Regions from separate parts of the Bradyrhizobium sp. USDA 376 genome, predicted to be linked through region 2. Evidence: riboswitches for the same ligand, from Rfam matches in the RefSeq annotation. Region 2 holds a riboswitch; each other region holds the start of a gene.
What was found. A riboswitch is a leader RNA that binds a small molecule or an ion and turns the genes downstream of it on or off. The one in region 2 is predicted to bind cobalamin.

Region 1: another riboswitch for cobalamin. It lies ahead of ACVJ19_RS23525 (DUF1636 family protein); the one in region 2 lies ahead of ACVJ19_RS10195 (ribonucleoside-diphosphate reductase subunit alpha).
Region 3: another riboswitch for cobalamin. It lies ahead of ACVJ19_RS31270 (TonB-dependent receptor); the one in region 2 lies ahead of ACVJ19_RS10195 (ribonucleoside-diphosphate reductase subunit alpha).
Region 4: another riboswitch for cobalamin. It lies ahead of ACVJ19_RS23590 (energy-coupling factor ABC transporter permease); the one in region 2 lies ahead of ACVJ19_RS10195 (ribonucleoside-diphosphate reductase subunit alpha).

Annotation. Positions count from the first base shown of each region.
Region 1 is NZ_JBSSGN010000001.1:5,041,816-5,045,729, forward strand. It holds gene ACVJ19_RS23515 (cobyric acid synthase) at 1-316, opposite strand, end outside; gene cobO (cob(I)yrinic acid a,c-diamide adenosyltransferase) at 322-957, opposite strand; cobalamin riboswitch at 997-1,216, shown strand; gene ACVJ19_RS23525 (DUF1636 family protein) at 1,313-1,687, shown strand; gene cobW (cobalamin biosynthesis protein CobW) at 1,684-2,718, shown strand; gene cobN (cobaltochelatase subunit CobN) at 2,718-3,914, shown strand, end outside.
Region 2 is NZ_JBSSGN010000001.1:2,183,083-2,186,996, forward strand. It holds gene ACVJ19_RS10190 (ribonucleotide-diphosphate reductase subunit beta) at 1-607, opposite strand, end outside; gene ACVJ19_RS10195 (ribonucleoside-diphosphate reductase subunit alpha) at 598-2,541, opposite strand; cobalamin riboswitch at 2,646-2,816, opposite strand; partial or broken gene ACVJ19_RS10200 (transposase) at 2,942-3,088, opposite strand; gene ACVJ19_RS10205 (GNAT family N-acetyltransferase) at 3,524-3,914, opposite strand, start outside.
Region 3 is NZ_JBSSGN010000001.1:6,720,881-6,724,794, reverse strand. It holds gene ACVJ19_RS31290 (adenylate/guanylate cyclase domain-containing protein) at 1-78, shown strand, start outside; gene ACVJ19_RS31285 (hypothetical protein) at 206-382, shown strand; gene ACVJ19_RS31280 (hypothetical protein) at 536-748, shown strand; gene ACVJ19_RS31275 (hypothetical protein) at 1,238-1,459, shown strand; cobalamin riboswitch at 1,524-1,721, shown strand; gene ACVJ19_RS31270 (TonB-dependent receptor) at 1,835-3,914, shown strand, end outside.
Region 4 is NZ_JBSSGN010000001.1:5,054,297-5,058,210, forward strand. It holds gene ACVJ19_RS23580 (cobyrinate a,c-diamide synthase) at 1-1,107, shown strand, start outside; gene cobA (uroporphyrinogen-III C-methyltransferase) at 1,104-1,835, shown strand; cobalamin riboswitch at 1,881-2,100, shown strand; gene ACVJ19_RS23590 (energy-coupling factor ABC transporter permease) at 2,138-2,815, shown strand; gene cobF (precorrin-6A synthase (deacetylating)) at 2,855-3,604, shown strand; gene cobT (nicotinate-nucleotide--dimethylbenzimidazole phosphoribosyltransferase) at 3,615-3,914, shown strand, end outside.

The DNA.
Region 1 (3,914 bases), 2.9 Mb from region 2:
CCGCATACTCGCGCGCACGCGCGGTGGCAATGCGCTTTCCATGCACGACGACCTGTGCGCCGACATCGGTCTCGGGCTTCAGCAGCACCGGATTCATGTCGGTGTGCGGCTCGACGCCGGCGGCGAGCGCCTGCAGCGCCTGGGCGCGGCCGATCTCGCCGCCATCGACGGTGACGGCCGCGTTGTTCGACATGTTCTGCGGCTTGAACGGGAGCACACGCAGGCCGCGCCGCGTGAACGCGCGCGCAAGGCCGGCGACGATGAGCGATTTGCCCACGTCCGAGCCGGCTCCCTGGATCATCAATGCGCGTGCCATCGAAATCAGAACTCGACGCCGGCCTGTGCCTTGATGCCGGAGCGGAACGGGTGCTTCACCAGCGTCATCTCGGTGACGAGGTCGGCAATCTCGATCAGCTCGTCCTTGGCGTTGCGCCCGGTGAGCACGACATGCGTCATCGGCGGCTTCTGTGTGGTCAGGAACTCGACGACCTCGGCGATGTCGAGATAGTCGTAGCGCAGCGCGATGTTGATCTCGTCGAGCACGACCATGCGCAGGCTGGAATCTTGGATCAGCTCCTTCGCCTTCTCCCAGCCGGCGCGCGCGGCGGCGATGTCGCGGGCGCGGTCCTGAGTCTCCCAGGTGAAGCCTTCGCCCATGGCGTGGAACTGGCAGAGGTCGCCGAAATGGCCGGTGAGCAGGCGCCGCTCGCCGGTTTCCCAGGCGCCCTTGATGAACTGCACGACCGCGCAGGGGAAGCCGTGGGCGACACAGCGGACGATCATGCCGAAGGCGGAGGAGGACTTGCCCTTGCCCGCGCCGGTATGGACGATGATGAGGCCCTTTTCGCCGCTCTTGGTCGCCATGATCTTGTCGCGGGCGGCCTTCTTCTTCGCCATTTTCTGGGCGTGCCGGGCGTCGGTTTCCTCGGCCGTTTGGGTATCCGGTTCAGGCGTCATCTGACGGGTCCTTCGGCTTGACAAGAGGCGGCCGGGGGCAAATGGTGGCCCGGCGTTGGTTCCTGTCCTATGACAGGCGAAGAGGGAATGCGATAGGGTCCGAATCGGCAAGATTTGGGTCCAAAATGCAGCCGCCCCCGCGACCGTGACCGGAGAGATGCCCGAAGCCACTGATTCCCACGGGAATCGGGAAGGCGGGGATCGAAGGGCAAAACCCTGCTCCGCAAGCCGGGAGACCTGCCAGCGCGGACGAGTTTTGGACCGGCGGACGGGGTGTTCCGCGACGGGGAAGCGGGCCTTCAGGAGAATGGTCCGTGTGCCTCATCGCCTCCCGATGTTTATCCTGGAAGAGGCGATGACCGTCACACTTCACGTCTGCATCACCTGCCGCGCCGGCCAGACGCTTGGCGAGGGCGAGACCACGCCCGGCAAGCGCCTGCATGGTGCGATTCTCGAGGCCGGCGTGCCCGAGGGTGTCAATGTGGTTCCCGTCGAATGCCTGTCGGCATGCAGCCAGGGCTGCTCGGTCGCGCTCAGCGCGCCCGGCCGCTGGTCCTACGTCTATGGCCGCCTGTCGGATGCGAATGCGCAGGACGTCGTCGCCGGCGCCGCGGCCTATGCGGCGGCACCCGATGGCCTCGTGCCCTGGCGCAGCCGCCCCGAAATCTTCCGCAAGCAATCGCTTGCCCGCATTCCCCCCATCGCCGTCGTGCCGGAGGCCGCTGAATGAACTCGCTCGCAAAAGTCCCCGTCACGGTGGTTACGGGGTTTCTCGGTTCCGGCAAGACCACGCTGATCCAGCATCTGCTCAGCAATGCCAACGGCAAGAAGCTCGCCGTGCTCGTCAACGAGTTCGGCAGCGAGGGTGTCGATGGTGAGATCCTGAAGTCCTGCGCCGACGCCAATTGCCCGGAGGAGAACATCGTCGAGCTCGCCAATGGCTGCATCTGCTGCACCGTCGCCGACGATTTCATTCCGACCATGGAGCAGCTTTTGGCGCGGCCGGTGCGGCCTGATCACATCCTGATCGAGACTTCGGGCCTGGCGCTGCCGAAGCCGCTGCTGAAGGCGTTCGACTGGCCGGAGATCCGCTCGCGCATCACGGTCGACGGCGTCATCGCACTCGCCGATGCCGAGGCTGTGGCCGCCGGCCGTTTCGCGCCGGACCCGGCTGCGGTCGAAGCGCAGCGTGCGGCGGACGAGAATCTCGATCACGAGACGCCGCTGTCGGAAGTGTTCGAGGACCAGATCGCCTGTGCGGATATCGTGCTGCTGACCAAGGCCGATCTCGCCGGCAGCGCAGGGATTGAAGCCGCCAAGGCGGCGATCACCGCCGAGATGCCGCGGCGCGTGCCGATGCTGCCCGTCACCGACGGCGCAATCGATGCGCGCGTGATCCTCGGTCTCGGCGCTGCCGCGGAGAATGATCTCGCCGCGCGCCCCTCGCATCATGATGGCGAGGAGGAGCACGAGCATGACGATTTCGCTTCCGTCGTGATCGATCTTCCGGAAGTTGCCGATATCGATGCGCTGGTCGCTTCCGTGCAGCGTCTGGCGCGCGAGCAGAACGTGCTGCGCGCCAAGGGCTACATCGCGGTCGCGGGCAAGCCGATGCGCTTGTTGCTGCAGGCCGTCGGCGAACGCGTGCGCCACCAGTTCGACAAGCCCTGGGGCGCGGGTCTCAGGCAGTCAAAGCTCGTCGTGATCGGCGAGCATGGTGACATCGACGAGGCCGCGATCAGGTCAGGACTTGGTATCTGATGCACGTCGTCTTCCGCGAGAGCCACGGTCTGGAGGAGACCGCGACGCCAAGAGACATCGGCCAGGACCCGGCTGATCTCGTGGTGCTCTCGTACTCGGATTCGGACCTTGCCGCGTTCGCGGCCGGCTGGCGGCGAGGCCGTGACAGCCTGCCGTCGCTGCGGCTCGCCAATCTCGCGGAGCTGCGTCATCCGCTGTCGGTCGACACCTATATCGAGCGCACGCTGTCGCAGGCGAGGGGCATCCTGGTGCGCCTGATCGGCGGCGAGTCCTATTGGCCGTACGGGCTCGCGGCTCTCCAACAACTCGCGAAGGATCGCGGCATTGTGCTGGCCGTGCTGCCGGCCGATGGCCGCGACGACACCCGGCTCGATGCATATTCGACATTGCCGGTCTCGACGCTGCGGCGGCTGAAGGTGCTCTGCGACACCGGCGGCCCGGTCGCGGCGCAAGCCGCGATCGCGCAGCTTGCGCTGGCCTCGGGGCTTTATGCAGGCCCGGTCGCCGGCGAGATGACCGTTCCCGAGATGGGCTTTTACGATCCCGCGCGCGGCGTCATTGCTGCGCCGACGTCGGACGAGGGAAAGCCGCGCGCGCTGGTGACCTTCTATCGCTCCTATCTCACCGCGGCCGACACCGGCCCCGTCGATGCACTCATCGCGGCGTTGCGTGACAACGGTTTTGACGCGTATGGCGTGTTCGTCACTTCGTTGAAGGCTGCAGGCGTTGCCGATTGGCTGCGCGCATATCTCGCGCAAAATCCGCCGGCTGCGATCGTCAATGCGACGGCGTTTTCCGCGGTTGGCGACGACGGCACCACGCCGTTCGATGCCGCGACGTGTCCTGTGTTTCAGGTCGCGCTCTCCACCGCGCGGCGTGAGGACTGGATGGAATCGCTGCGCGGCCTCTCGCCCGGCGACCTCGCGATGCATGTGGTGTTGCCCGAGGTCGATGGTCGTTTGTTCACCGGCGTGGTGAGCTTCAAGTCGGCCGCTGAGCGCGATCCCGATCTGCAGTTTTCGCACCTGGCTCATCGCGCGGATGATGAGCGCGTCAAGGCCGTCGCCGCGCGCGTCGCGGCCTGGCGGCACCTCGCGGAGAAGCCTGCCGGCGAGAAGCGCGCGGCGATCGTGCTCTCGAACTATCCGGGCCGTCCGCACCAGATCGCGCATGCGGTTGGTCTCGATGCGCTTGCT
Region 2 (3,914 bases):
GTCCCATGCCGTTCATTTTGTTGTGGCGTGGGAAGTTGAGCAGCATGGCGAAGCTGGCGAACAAGGCCATGCCTTCGGTGAAGGCGCCGAACATCGCCAGGGTACGGGCGACATCCGCCACGCTGTCGACGCCGAACTCGTGCATGTAGTCCGCCTTGGCGCGCATCTGCGCATAGCCGCGGAATGCCTCGAACTCGGTCTTAGGCATACCGAGCGTCTTGAGTAGCAGGGCATAGGCGTCGATATGAACCGTCTCCATGTTAGTGAAAGCGGCCATCATCATCTGGACGGTGAGTGGCTGGAAGATCGGAATGTACCGCTTGAAATAGTTGTCGCCGACCTCGATGTCCGACTGAGTGAAGAAACGGAAGATCTGGGTGAGCAGCGCGCGCTCGCTGTCGGTGACGCGGCCCGAAGCCCAGTCGTTGAGGTCGGCGCCGAGCGGCACCTCCTCGCCCATCCAGTGGGTCTGCTGCTGGCGCTTCCAGAACTCGTAAGCCCAGGCATAGCGATCGACGTCGTAGCTGCCGGTCGAGTCAAGGAGGCCGACGCGTCCCTTGCCGATCAACGTGCGCGGATCGGCGCGCGATAGATCGATCACTGACATGCGAGGCACTCCTCATAGTCGGTGCGCTGCCGCGCCGGCTGCTGCGTCGGCGTTGCATCCCCGGCAATCTTGCCGGCGAACGCCGCGCGCGAGATCGACTTTGATCGACAGTAGTAGAGGCTCTTCACCCCACGCTTCCACGCCGTCCAGTGCAGCATGTGGAGGTCCCACTTATCGACGTCGGCCGGCAGATAGAGGTTGATCGACTGGCTCTGGCAAATCAACGCGGCGCGGTCGGCGGCAAGCTCGACGATCCAGCGCTGGTCGATCTCGAAGGCGGTGCGAAAGATCGCTTTCTCGTGCTCCGACAGGACGTCGAGATGGGCGACCGATCCGTCGTGCGCGATGATCGACTCCCAGGTCGCCGAGGTGTCGGCGCCTTTCGCGGCCAGCACCTTAGCGAGGTGCGGATTGCGCACCGAGATGGCGCCGGATAGCGTCTTGTGGGTGTAGATGTTGGCCGGGATCGGCTCAGTGCAGGCGCTGGTGCCCCCGCAGATGATGCTGATCGAGGCGGTCGGCGCGATTGCGATCTTGTGGCTGAAGCGCGCCATCACGCCGCGTTCCAGGGCATCCGGGCACGGGCCACGCTCGCGAGCGAGCGCCACGGATGCGGCGTCGGCTTCGCGACGGAGTTTTCGGAACATGTTCAGATTGAATGACTTGGCCAAGGTACCCTCCATTGGAATGCCCTTGGCCTGGAGAAACGAGTGGAAGCCCATGACGCCGAGGCCAACGGAGCGCTCGCGCAGGGCGGCGTAGCGGGCACGCTTCATTCCGTCCGGCGCCACCGTGATGAAGTGCGTGAGCACGTTGTCTAGGAAGCGCATGACGTCCTCTATGAAGCCGGGCTCCTCATTCCACTGGTCCCAGGTCTCGAGGTTGAGCGACGACAGGCAGCAAACCGCGGTGCGCTCCTCGCCGCGATGATCGATGCCGGTCGACAGGGTAATCTCGCTGCACAGGTTGGAGGTCGAGACCTCGAGGCCGAGCTCGCGCTGGTGCTTGGGGAGCGCACGGTTCACGGTGTCGATGAACAAGAGATAAGGCTCGCCGGTCTGCAGCCGGTTCTCAAGGATGCGTTGCCACAGCTGGCGGGCGTCGATCTCGCGGACGACCTCGTTAGTCTTCGGGCTGCGCAGAGCGAATGCGGTGCCGGCGCCCACGGCACACATGAACTCGTCGGTGACGTTGATGCCGTGATGTAGGTTGAGGCTCTTGCGGTTGAAGTCACCAGACGCCTTGCGGATCTCGAGGAACTCCTCGATCTCGGGATGGTGGATATCGAGATAGACCGCCGCCGAGCCGCGCCGCAACGAGCCCTGGCTGATCGCCAGCGTGAGGCCGTCCGTGACGTGGATGAACGGGATGATGCCCGAGGTGACGCCGCCCCTCGCCTTCTCGCCGATTGAGCGAACATTACCCCAGTAGGTGCCGATGCCGCCGCCATTGGAAGCAAGCCAGACGTTCTCGTTCCAGGTGCCGACGATGCCTTCGAGCGAGTCCGACACTGAGTTAAGGAAGCACGAGATCGGAAGGCCGCGCGTCGTGCCGCCGTTGGAGAGCACCGGTGTGGCCGGCATGAACCACAGCCGAGACATCGCATCATATAGACGTTGGGCATGCGCAACATTGTCCGCGAAGGCGCAAGACACTCGGGCGAACATGTCCTGGAGGCCTTCGCCGGCGAGCAGATAGCGGTCGGTCAGCGTCAGCCTACCAAACGAGGTCAGCAGGTCGTCGCGCGACCGATCGAGCGAAAGGTCAGACGGAGTTGGCGATCGCGCGGGGGGCCTCGGCAGGGGAGCCGGCAATGCTGGGGGCTGCACAAGACACAGTTCAGGTGTGGTAGGCTTTGCCTGCGCTGAGGGCTGCCGCACACTCGGCAGCTCAATGAGATGACCATACTGATCGAAATCGTAAGACGCCGACATCGGCAACCCCGTGATATTTGGGGGCTGGGACCGTGCGGACGACTTGCGAGGGGACCGGGCAAATGTCCCCGGCTGCAAGCGACCCACCGGGCACCCCGCCCGAGGACATGGGTTCTGTCGCGGTAGGTTTCCTGGCTCGCGGGTCGCTGCGGCTGTCGGCCTTCCCAGCGCTGTCGCGCTAATGCCTCGGAATAGCCGCTGCCGACACAATGGGTTCCCCCCTAACACCGTGCCACCATATATGCGAATTTAAAACCACTACGACACCACATATAGAAGCCTTTGCCCAGACTCGTCAAGACGGCACAGTCAAGTTAACCAGTTGGAGCAGCCCCGAGGTCGAGGTTCGAAATTCGCCGAGCGCCTGTCCTGAGAGCCTCACTCAAAAAACATAGATGTCTCAAGGCCTGGCCAATCGGCGAGTTAGGAGCCTCAGATGGGCGACGAGCGGCCAGGCGAGCTCGGTAGCGGCGGAACCTTCGAAGTCTTTGCAGAGATGCCCACATCTGCCGAGCCACGCAAAGGTGCGCTCGACGACCCAGCGCCTGCGATCGGCCAAGATGTGCTCAAACCTTTGGAAGTGGCGTCGCAAATTCTCCAACAGGGGAACAGCAACCCTGGACATCCTGAATGTTGGCATCGATCGGTTCGCGGTCCGCGAATTGAGTTGGGCCGGATCGGGTTTCGGTAGCCATACGCGTCTCGCCATTCATCGCTTTCTGTGGCCTTAGATCAAAAATTGTCTGGAGCCCGACCGCAAATCGATGCAGCCGCCCGTGGCAATATCCCAGCTTAGTGGATTTGACCCCGCCAGCTCTCACATCAGACGTGCCAACTTTGCCGAAGAGACGATTGGTATGCTTTTCGCAGGCCCGGCGAGCCGCCTCACGTGCTCAGTTGTCTGGCCGCGAACATAAGCCGTCCTGACCGAACGCGGTCATGTCAGGTTATTGGCAATCAATCCTAACGGGATGAGGCGGAGCTATGCTTGAGTCTGGGTGACGAGCCGATCCGGCGGCGCGGCCTTGCTGGGTCGGAATGAAGCCGTTCGCAACATTGGCGTGAGCGGCGGCGAAGAACCGTGTTGTATCTCACCAACGACCTTGAAGCCGTGACGTTGGTAAAAGGGAATGTTTTCAGGGTTCGAACTTTCGAGGTAGGCAACAATGCCGTCCTCATCGCATCGTTGAAGGGCGTAGTTCATCAGCAACGTGCCAAGCCCTTTTCCGACCCAGTTCGGATCGACGGCAATGAGTGGCAGATACCAATGTGGCTCGTGGGGACGATGTTCGGCCATTCTCCGCCGCAAGTGTGCCATATCCTCGGTAATCTCCGGGCGCAGGGATAGCGCCATGATTGCATCCAATGCCTCC
Region 3 (3,914 bases), 4.5 Mb from region 2:
CTCGATCGCATCGCGCAGTTGGAGGCCAATCCGCCGGAGGAGGGCTGGGACGGCGCCTGGCGGTTGGAGCAGAAATAGGTAGCGGCATCCTCTTCTCGCCGCCTGCGCCGACGAAAATTGATGCTACCCCATAACCATGTTCGCCGTGACCTATTTCCGGGGCTTAGGCTCATTGGTCCTTGTGGCGTTTGATGGGGACACGCCGATGACAGAACTTGAGGACAGGCTGGAACGGTTCGAGACGCTCACGGCCGAATGCGAGCTGATCGCCAAGCTCGCCACCGACAGCACCAAGCGCGCATTCTATCTGAAACTGTCAGAACAGTACCGCCAACTCGCGGTGGACATGCGGCAGGTGATCGCGACGAAAACTGCGGCCTGACGCCGGCTGCAATCCGTTTTTAATCTTTGGCGCGCATCCTCCAGGGATGCGAGCGCGGGGCTTCCACGGTTGCTCGCGGTGGGAATGCAGGGGTCCGTTGCGGTGCAACGTGCCTCGCTGACGTCGCTTTGCCACTCTCTACAGGGCAATCCCATGCGCCTTCTTGCAGTCCTTGTTCTCGCGCTCGCAATGGCAGCCTGCAACCAGGAACAGGACATCACCGGGTCGACCTCGACCTGCCCGATGCGGAACTACAGCTCGTACAATGCGCGCGACATGAACCAGTGCGTGGCCGCCTGCAAGGCGTGCGACCACGGCACCACGGTCACCTGCACCACCTCCTGCACCCTCAAGGGCGCGCACTGAGCCTTTCAGCCGGATGCCGGCGGATCGGGAACAGCGAGTCCGTTGGCGCCGCACGGCATGAGGCGGGCGGTGCTTGGGCACCGGAACGATTCACATGGGTTAATCATTGAAGGAGCGGGCAGGACGCGGAGTCCGATGGAATGGGTATGCTCGATCCCGGGCGGTTTCTGGTGTCTTGCTCGCAATGCGAGGCCTGGCCGATGGCCGCCAATGTGAAACGTTCGAGCTGGTCGGCGTCCCCGCATGAGGTTCGCTTCGTGTGCCCGCGCTGTCGCCGCGAGGAGACCGCGATCGTTTCTGCCTCCGGCGAGTTGACGCCAATCCGGCGCGTCGACGTTCCGCCGCGCGACGTGGCTGCGGCCTGGGCTCAGGCGCAGCGTCCGAGAGGCCGGACCTAGACGGCCGACACATCGCTCGCTTGCGTTTTGGAACCCGGCCGGTCACCGAAGCGTTTCCGCCTCCGACATCAACGCGATCGAGGCTGTGCGAATGATCAGCGAGCATTTCGACACCCGCACCCGCATCAACATGAAGCTGGCACTGGACCGGGTCTGCCGCAATCGCCCCGACGGCGAGGACCACGACTTCCGCAGATCGGTCGCTGAAAACATCATCCGCTGTGCGCTGGCAGGCCGCACCGGCATCGGCCAGCTCGTCGACGCCGGCGAGCGGGCGATGATCAGGACGCAGGCGGAGCGGGAGCCGGTGTGATCGTGTTCGCCTGACGTTCGGGCTCATCGTTCGACCGGTCGATTGACTCAACCTGCGAACGCCCCGTAGATTGATCGGTGACGGTTCTCCTCATGGAGATCAAAAGGGAACGTGGTGCGGGATTTTCCCAAAACCACGGCTGCCCCCGCAACTGTAAGCGGTGAATCTTTCGTCATATGCCACTGGGAATCTCGGTCCTGGGAAGGCGACGTAGAGGTAACGACCCGCGAGCCAGGAGACCTGCCGTCAGCCGTGGTCACACGCGAAGATGTCGGTCGGGGAGTACAGACATTAGCTTCACACGAGCAATCCATCGCTCCGCGTGAAACCTCGTTCGCTGTGACGTGCCACTGACGTCATACCGAGGTTACAACTGTGTCCCGCATTGTCTCTGCCGCCAGGCGCCTCAGCGCCGGCCTTGTCGCATCCATTTACCTCCATTCGCTCGATCTCTCCGTCGCCCGGGCGCAGCAGGCTGCCAACGAGCAGCTGCCGCCGGTCGAGGTGACCAACTCCGACGATCAGAACCGCACCCGCGCCAGGGCGACGGGCGATGGCGACGTGGTGAGGAGGCGTGCGCCGTCGAGCGGCGCCGGCTCATCCGGCTCCGGCAATGCGGCTGCCGCCAGCAACGGGGGTATCGTCGGGGCCGCTACGACCGTCATCACGGCCACGGACATCGCGCATTCGCCGTCGCAGACCCTTGCCGAGATCATCGCAACGCAAGTAGCGGGCGCCCAGATCACGACGCTCTATGGCGGCCCGATCGGCGCCAGGACCAGCGTCGACCTGCGCGGCTTCGGCGCTTTTGCGACCGCCAACACGCTGGTGCTGGTCAACGGCCGGCGGCTGAACGACATCGACATGGCGCAGGTGGACCTCTCCACCATCCCGCTCAATTCCGTCGAGCGCATCGAAATCACGCGCGGCAATTCGGGCGCGGTGCTTTACGGCGACAACGCAGTCGGTGGCGTGATCAACATCGTCACCAAGAACGGCATCGGCGGACCGCCCGTGACCGCGCGCATCGAGGCCGGCTTTGGCTTGTTCAATACGAAGCTTGGCAACATCTCGACCTCGCTCAATTCCGGTCCATGGTCGACCTCGTTTTACGGCAACACCGTCAAGACCGACGGCTACCGCGACAACAATCGCTATTCCCAGGAGAACGGCGTCGGCAATCTGAACTATACGACACCTGGCCTCTCCGCGTTCCTGACCGTGACAGGCGACAATCAGGAGCTGCGACTGCCGGGTGGCCGCACCGTCGATCCCTCGATCGGCGTCGACGAGCTCGCAACCAATCGGAAGGGGACCAGCACGCCCTTCAACTACGCCAACCAGCAGGGGTTTAGCGCGACAGCGGGCTTCACCAAGACTTTGGTCAACGGCGTCGATCTCATCGTCGATGGCGGCGTACGCGACAAGAAGCAGCAGAGCGCGTTCTTCTCCAGCCCAACGCCGGTTCCTGCACTCTTCACGTCAACCTATGTCGATGCCGGTCTGACGACATGGTCGATCACGCCGCGCCTCAGCGTGAAGAGCCTGCTGCTGGGGATGCCGTCGCAGCTCTTGACCGGCATCGATTATTACGATGCGAACTTTCAGCAGAACCGCGGCGCCGGGCAGGGGCTCGCGCCCTGGCACAATTACGCGCTGAGACAGCAGACGGTTGCGGGCTATTTTCAGCACACATTGAGTGTGCTGCCCACGACCGACATCTCCTACGGCGCGCGGATGCAGAATGTCAGTCTCTCCGCACGCGACAATTTCGACCCGGCGGCACCCTTCAACACCGATATCGGCGCGCTCCCGCTGCGGAGCGATGAGACCCAATACGCGCTGCATCTCGGCGCGGAGCATCGCCTCAACGACATGGTCTCGCTGTTCGGCCGTGCGGCGCGCGCATTCCGCACGCCTGACGTGGACGAGCGCGTGTCGTCGGGCCCGTCGTTCGATCCCTTCACCTTCGCTCCGATCCCGCAAACCTTCCAGCTCAAGACCCAGACCTCGCAAGACATCGAGGGCGGGCTGCGCATCAAAGGGGGCGGGCTGCAGTTGCAGAGCAGCCTCTATCTGATGGACCTCGCCAACGAGATCCATTTCAGCCCGATTCTGTTCTACAACACCAATCTCGATCCGACCCGCCGCTACGGCTCGGAAACCAGTCTGTCCTATCGCGTCAACGACGAGCTGCTGCTGCGCTCCGGCATGGCCTATACGCGGGCCGTCTTCCGCGGAGGCGTCTGGGCCGGCAACGACGTGCCGCTGGTGTCGCGCTACACCGCGAGTGCGGGTCTCACATGGAACATCTGGCAGAACTACGTGGTGCTCGACGCCACCGCACGCTTCTGGAGCGAGCGGCGCATGGACAACGACCAGGCGGGAACCCAGAAGCCGATCCCTGCCAACGCCACGATCGACCTCAAGCTCAGCGGTCAATATGAGCGCTATT
Region 4 (3,914 bases), 2.9 Mb from region 2:
ACGATCTTGCATCTCGTCAGCCGCGGCACGGATGCCGACATTGTCCTCGCCGAAGGCTCGATGGGCCTGTTCGATGGCGTCGCAGCGCGCGGTGTTTCCGGCACCGGTGCCTCTGCCGACATCGCGGAGATGCTGGGCTGGCCGGTGGTGCTGGTGATCGATCCATCGGGGCAGGCGCAAACGGCGGCGGCGATCGCCGCTGGCCTGCGCGACTATCGCCCCGGCGTGCGCCTTGCCGGCGTCGTGCTCAATCGCATCGCCAGCCCGCGCCACGAAGACCTCGTGCGGCGTGCGCTCAACGATGCCGGCATTGCCGTGTTCGGCGCGCTGCCGCGCCACGCCGAGATCAGTTTGCCGAAGCGACATCTCGGCCTTGTGCAGGCGGAGGAGCAGGCCGAAATCGGAAAGCTGATCGACGAGGCCGCGCGCTTCGTCGCCGAGCACGTCGATCTCGATACGGTGCTGCGCTTCGCTGCCAGCTGGTCGCCGCAACCTTCGGCGAACGGGCTGAATGTGACGCCGCCAGGGCAGCGCATTGCGCTGGCCCGCGATGCCGCATTCTCCTTCGTCTATCCGCATATGCTGGAAGCGTGGCGTACGGCGGGCGCGGAGATCTCCACATTCTCGCCGCTCGCAGATGAAGTGCCCGACTCGAGCGCCGACGTCTGCTGGCTGCCGGGCGGGTATCCCGAGCTTCACGCGGGAAAGATCGCGGCCAATGCGCGCTTTCGCAGCGGCTTGCGCGCCTTCGCCGAGATGCGTCCGGTGCACGGCGAGTGCGGAGGCTATATGGTGCTGGGCGCAGGCCTGACCGACGCCGACGGCATCCGCCATGAGATGACGGGCCTGCTTGGCCTGGAGACGAGCTTTGCCAAGCGCCGCATGCATCTGGGCTATCGTCTTGCCACCCTCGCGGTGCCGATGCCGGGGCATCAGGCGGGCGCACGCCTGCGCGGTCATGAGTTCCACTATTCGACCATCCTTGCCCAACCCGATACGCCGCTGGCGGTCGTGCATGATGCAACGGGCGCGGTCATTGCCGAGACCGGCTCGCAGCGCGGCCGTGCCACCGGCACATTCTTCCATCTGATCGCGGAGGACCGGTGAGCGGTTTCGTCTCCTTCATCTCCGCCGGCCCCGGCGATCCCGAGCTCCTCACCGTGAAGGGCGCCGCGCTGCTGCGCGAGGCCGATGTCGTGCTCTATGACGACCTCGCCTCCGGCGCGATCCTTGATCTCGCCCGGCCCGGCGCCAATCTCGTCGCGGTGGGAAAGCGGGCAGGGCGTCCTTCGACCAAGCAGCACCATGTCAATCGTCTGCTGGTCGACTACGCCGCAACCGGCGTGCGCGTCGTTCGCTTGAAGTCCGGCGACGCCGGCATATTCGGCCGGCTCGAGGAGGAGATCGAGACGTTGCGCGAAGCCGGCATCGGCTACGAGATCGTTCCCGGCGTCACCTCGGCCTGCGTCGCCGCGGCCCAAGCCGGCATTCCGCTGACCCGACGGCACACCTCACGCCGAGTCCAGTTCGTCACCGGGGCCGATGTCACCGGCGAGCTGCCGCCCAACCTGAACTGGGCGGCGCTGGCCGATCCTGAAGCGACTACCGTTGTCTATATGGGCCGGCGCACCTTTCCGGCGCTTGCCGCAAAATTGATCGCCCACGGCCTCGCTCCAACCACCCCGGCGCTGTTCGCCGAATCCCTCGGGCGGCCCGACGAACGGCTGGTCCGCACCACGATTGCCGAGCTTGCCGAGCAGCTTGCACGGGGCGGAGCAGCTTCGACGGCCGCCGTGATCCTGTTCGGCGCGCTGGCCGGGGAATATCCGTCATGATGGCCACTGCCGCCGTTCGCCCCTTGACGCCCGCAATGCGAAAGGGGCACACAAGAGGGGCATGGTGCTCGACGCGGCGCAAAGCGCCGGAGCATAATCGGGAATGGGGATGGGCGGACCCAGTTGCGGCGCCCAAAACCCCAGCCGCCCCCGCGACTGTAAGCGGTGAGGGGCTCCGATCAGCCACTGGGCCGCAAGGTCCGGGAAGGCCGGAGAACCCCAGTGAACCGCGAGCCAGGAGACCGGCCGTGCATGTTTTGAGGCCAAGGCCGTCGGGTGTGACGGCAGGAAGGAACTGAGCCATGCATATCGAACCCGGCGTCGTGATGGGCGCCAAGCTCGTGTTGAGTTACGCAACCGGCATCGCCGCAGGTGGCGTTGCCTTGAAGCTCGCGGCCGAGACCGTGCGCGAGCAGGGTATCGGCTCGCTCGCCGTGCGCACCCTCGCGACCACCGCGCTCGTCTTCACCTTCTTCGAGATCCTGCCGCACTTCCCGGTCGGCGTGTCCGAGGTGCACTTCATCCTCGGCTCGACCTTGTTCCTGCTGTTCGGCGCGGCGCCTGCAGCCCTCGGCCTTGCATTTGGCCTCCTGCTCCAGGGCGCGTTCTTCGAGCCCGCTGACATCCCGCAATATGGCATGAACGTCACGACGCTGCTGGTGCCGCTGTTCGGTATCCAGGCGATCGCGGCGCGGATCATTTCGCGCAACACCGCCTATGTCGATCTCAGCTATCGCCAGGCGCTGGCGCTCTCGACGACCTATCAGGCCGGCGTGATCGCCTGGGTGGCGTTCTGGGCGCTTTATGGCTCCGGCTTTGCCATGAGCAACCTCGCCAACATCGCGACGTTTGCGGCCTCCTACGCGCTGGTCATCGTGATCGAGCCGCTGGCCGATCTCGCCGTGCTGGCGCTGGCGAAGTCGTTGCGCGGTGTTACCGCGCCCGGCCTCGTCACCCCGCGCCTGCACAACGCGGCTTAAGAGACAAGGGGCGGCTGTCATGGCCGCCCCGTACGCCCGATGCTCACGCTCTCCCTGATAGGCATCGGTTGCGGTGATCCCGCGCAGCTCACGCGCGCCGCGATCCGCGCCATCAACGCGGCCGATCTCGTCCTGATCCCGCGCAAGGGAAGCGCCAAGTCCGATCTCGCGGATCTCAGGCGGACGATCTGCACAGACGTGCTCACCAACAAAGCGACGCGCATCGTTGAGTTCGACCTTCCTGTGCGTGATGCAGCCGAGGCGGACTACCGCAAGGGTGTGGATGATTGGCACGATGCCGTGGCCGCCGCGTGGTCGCAGACCATTGCAGGCCATCTCGGCGGTGACGGCAAGGTCGCGCTGCTGATCTGGGGCGATCCTTCGCTCTATGACTCCTCGCTGCGTATTGCGCGCCGGCTCGATCCCTTGCCTGACATCGAGGTCGTGCCCGGCATCACATCGATCCAGGCGCTGTGCGCGGCGCATGCGCTGCCGCTCAACGATATCGGCGAGCCCTTTCTGGTCACGACAGGCCGTCGCTTGCGCGAAGCCGGCTGGCCGCAGGGCGTCGATACGGTGGTCGTGATGCTCGACGGCGGCACCGCATTCCAGTCGCTCGATCCGGCCGGCCTGCATATCTGGTGGGGCGCCTATCTCGGCATGCCCGATCAGATCGTCATATCCGGCGCGCTCACCGACGCGGGCCCGCGCATCGTCGCTGCGCGGCAGGAGGCGCGCGAGCGGCACGGCTGGATCATGGACAGCTACATCCTCAAGCGCAGGCCGTAAGCGAGGCAGCATGCTCCCCGACTGGGTCACCCGGAAATGCCCCGAGATCTCCGCGGTCCATCGCGATGCGGCGATCGCGCGTCAGGCACAGCTCACAAAGCCGACCGGCGCGCTCGGCCGGCTCGAGCAGCTCGCGATCGAGCTCGCCGGCCTGCAAGCGAGCGAACAGCCGCGTGCCGCGCGCGTGCCCATCATCATCTTCGCCGGTGATCACGGCATCGTCGCGCAGGGCGTGTCGGCCTATCCGCAGGCCGTCACCATCGCGATGATGGCGAATTTTGCCTCGGGCGGCGCCGCGATCTCGGTGCTG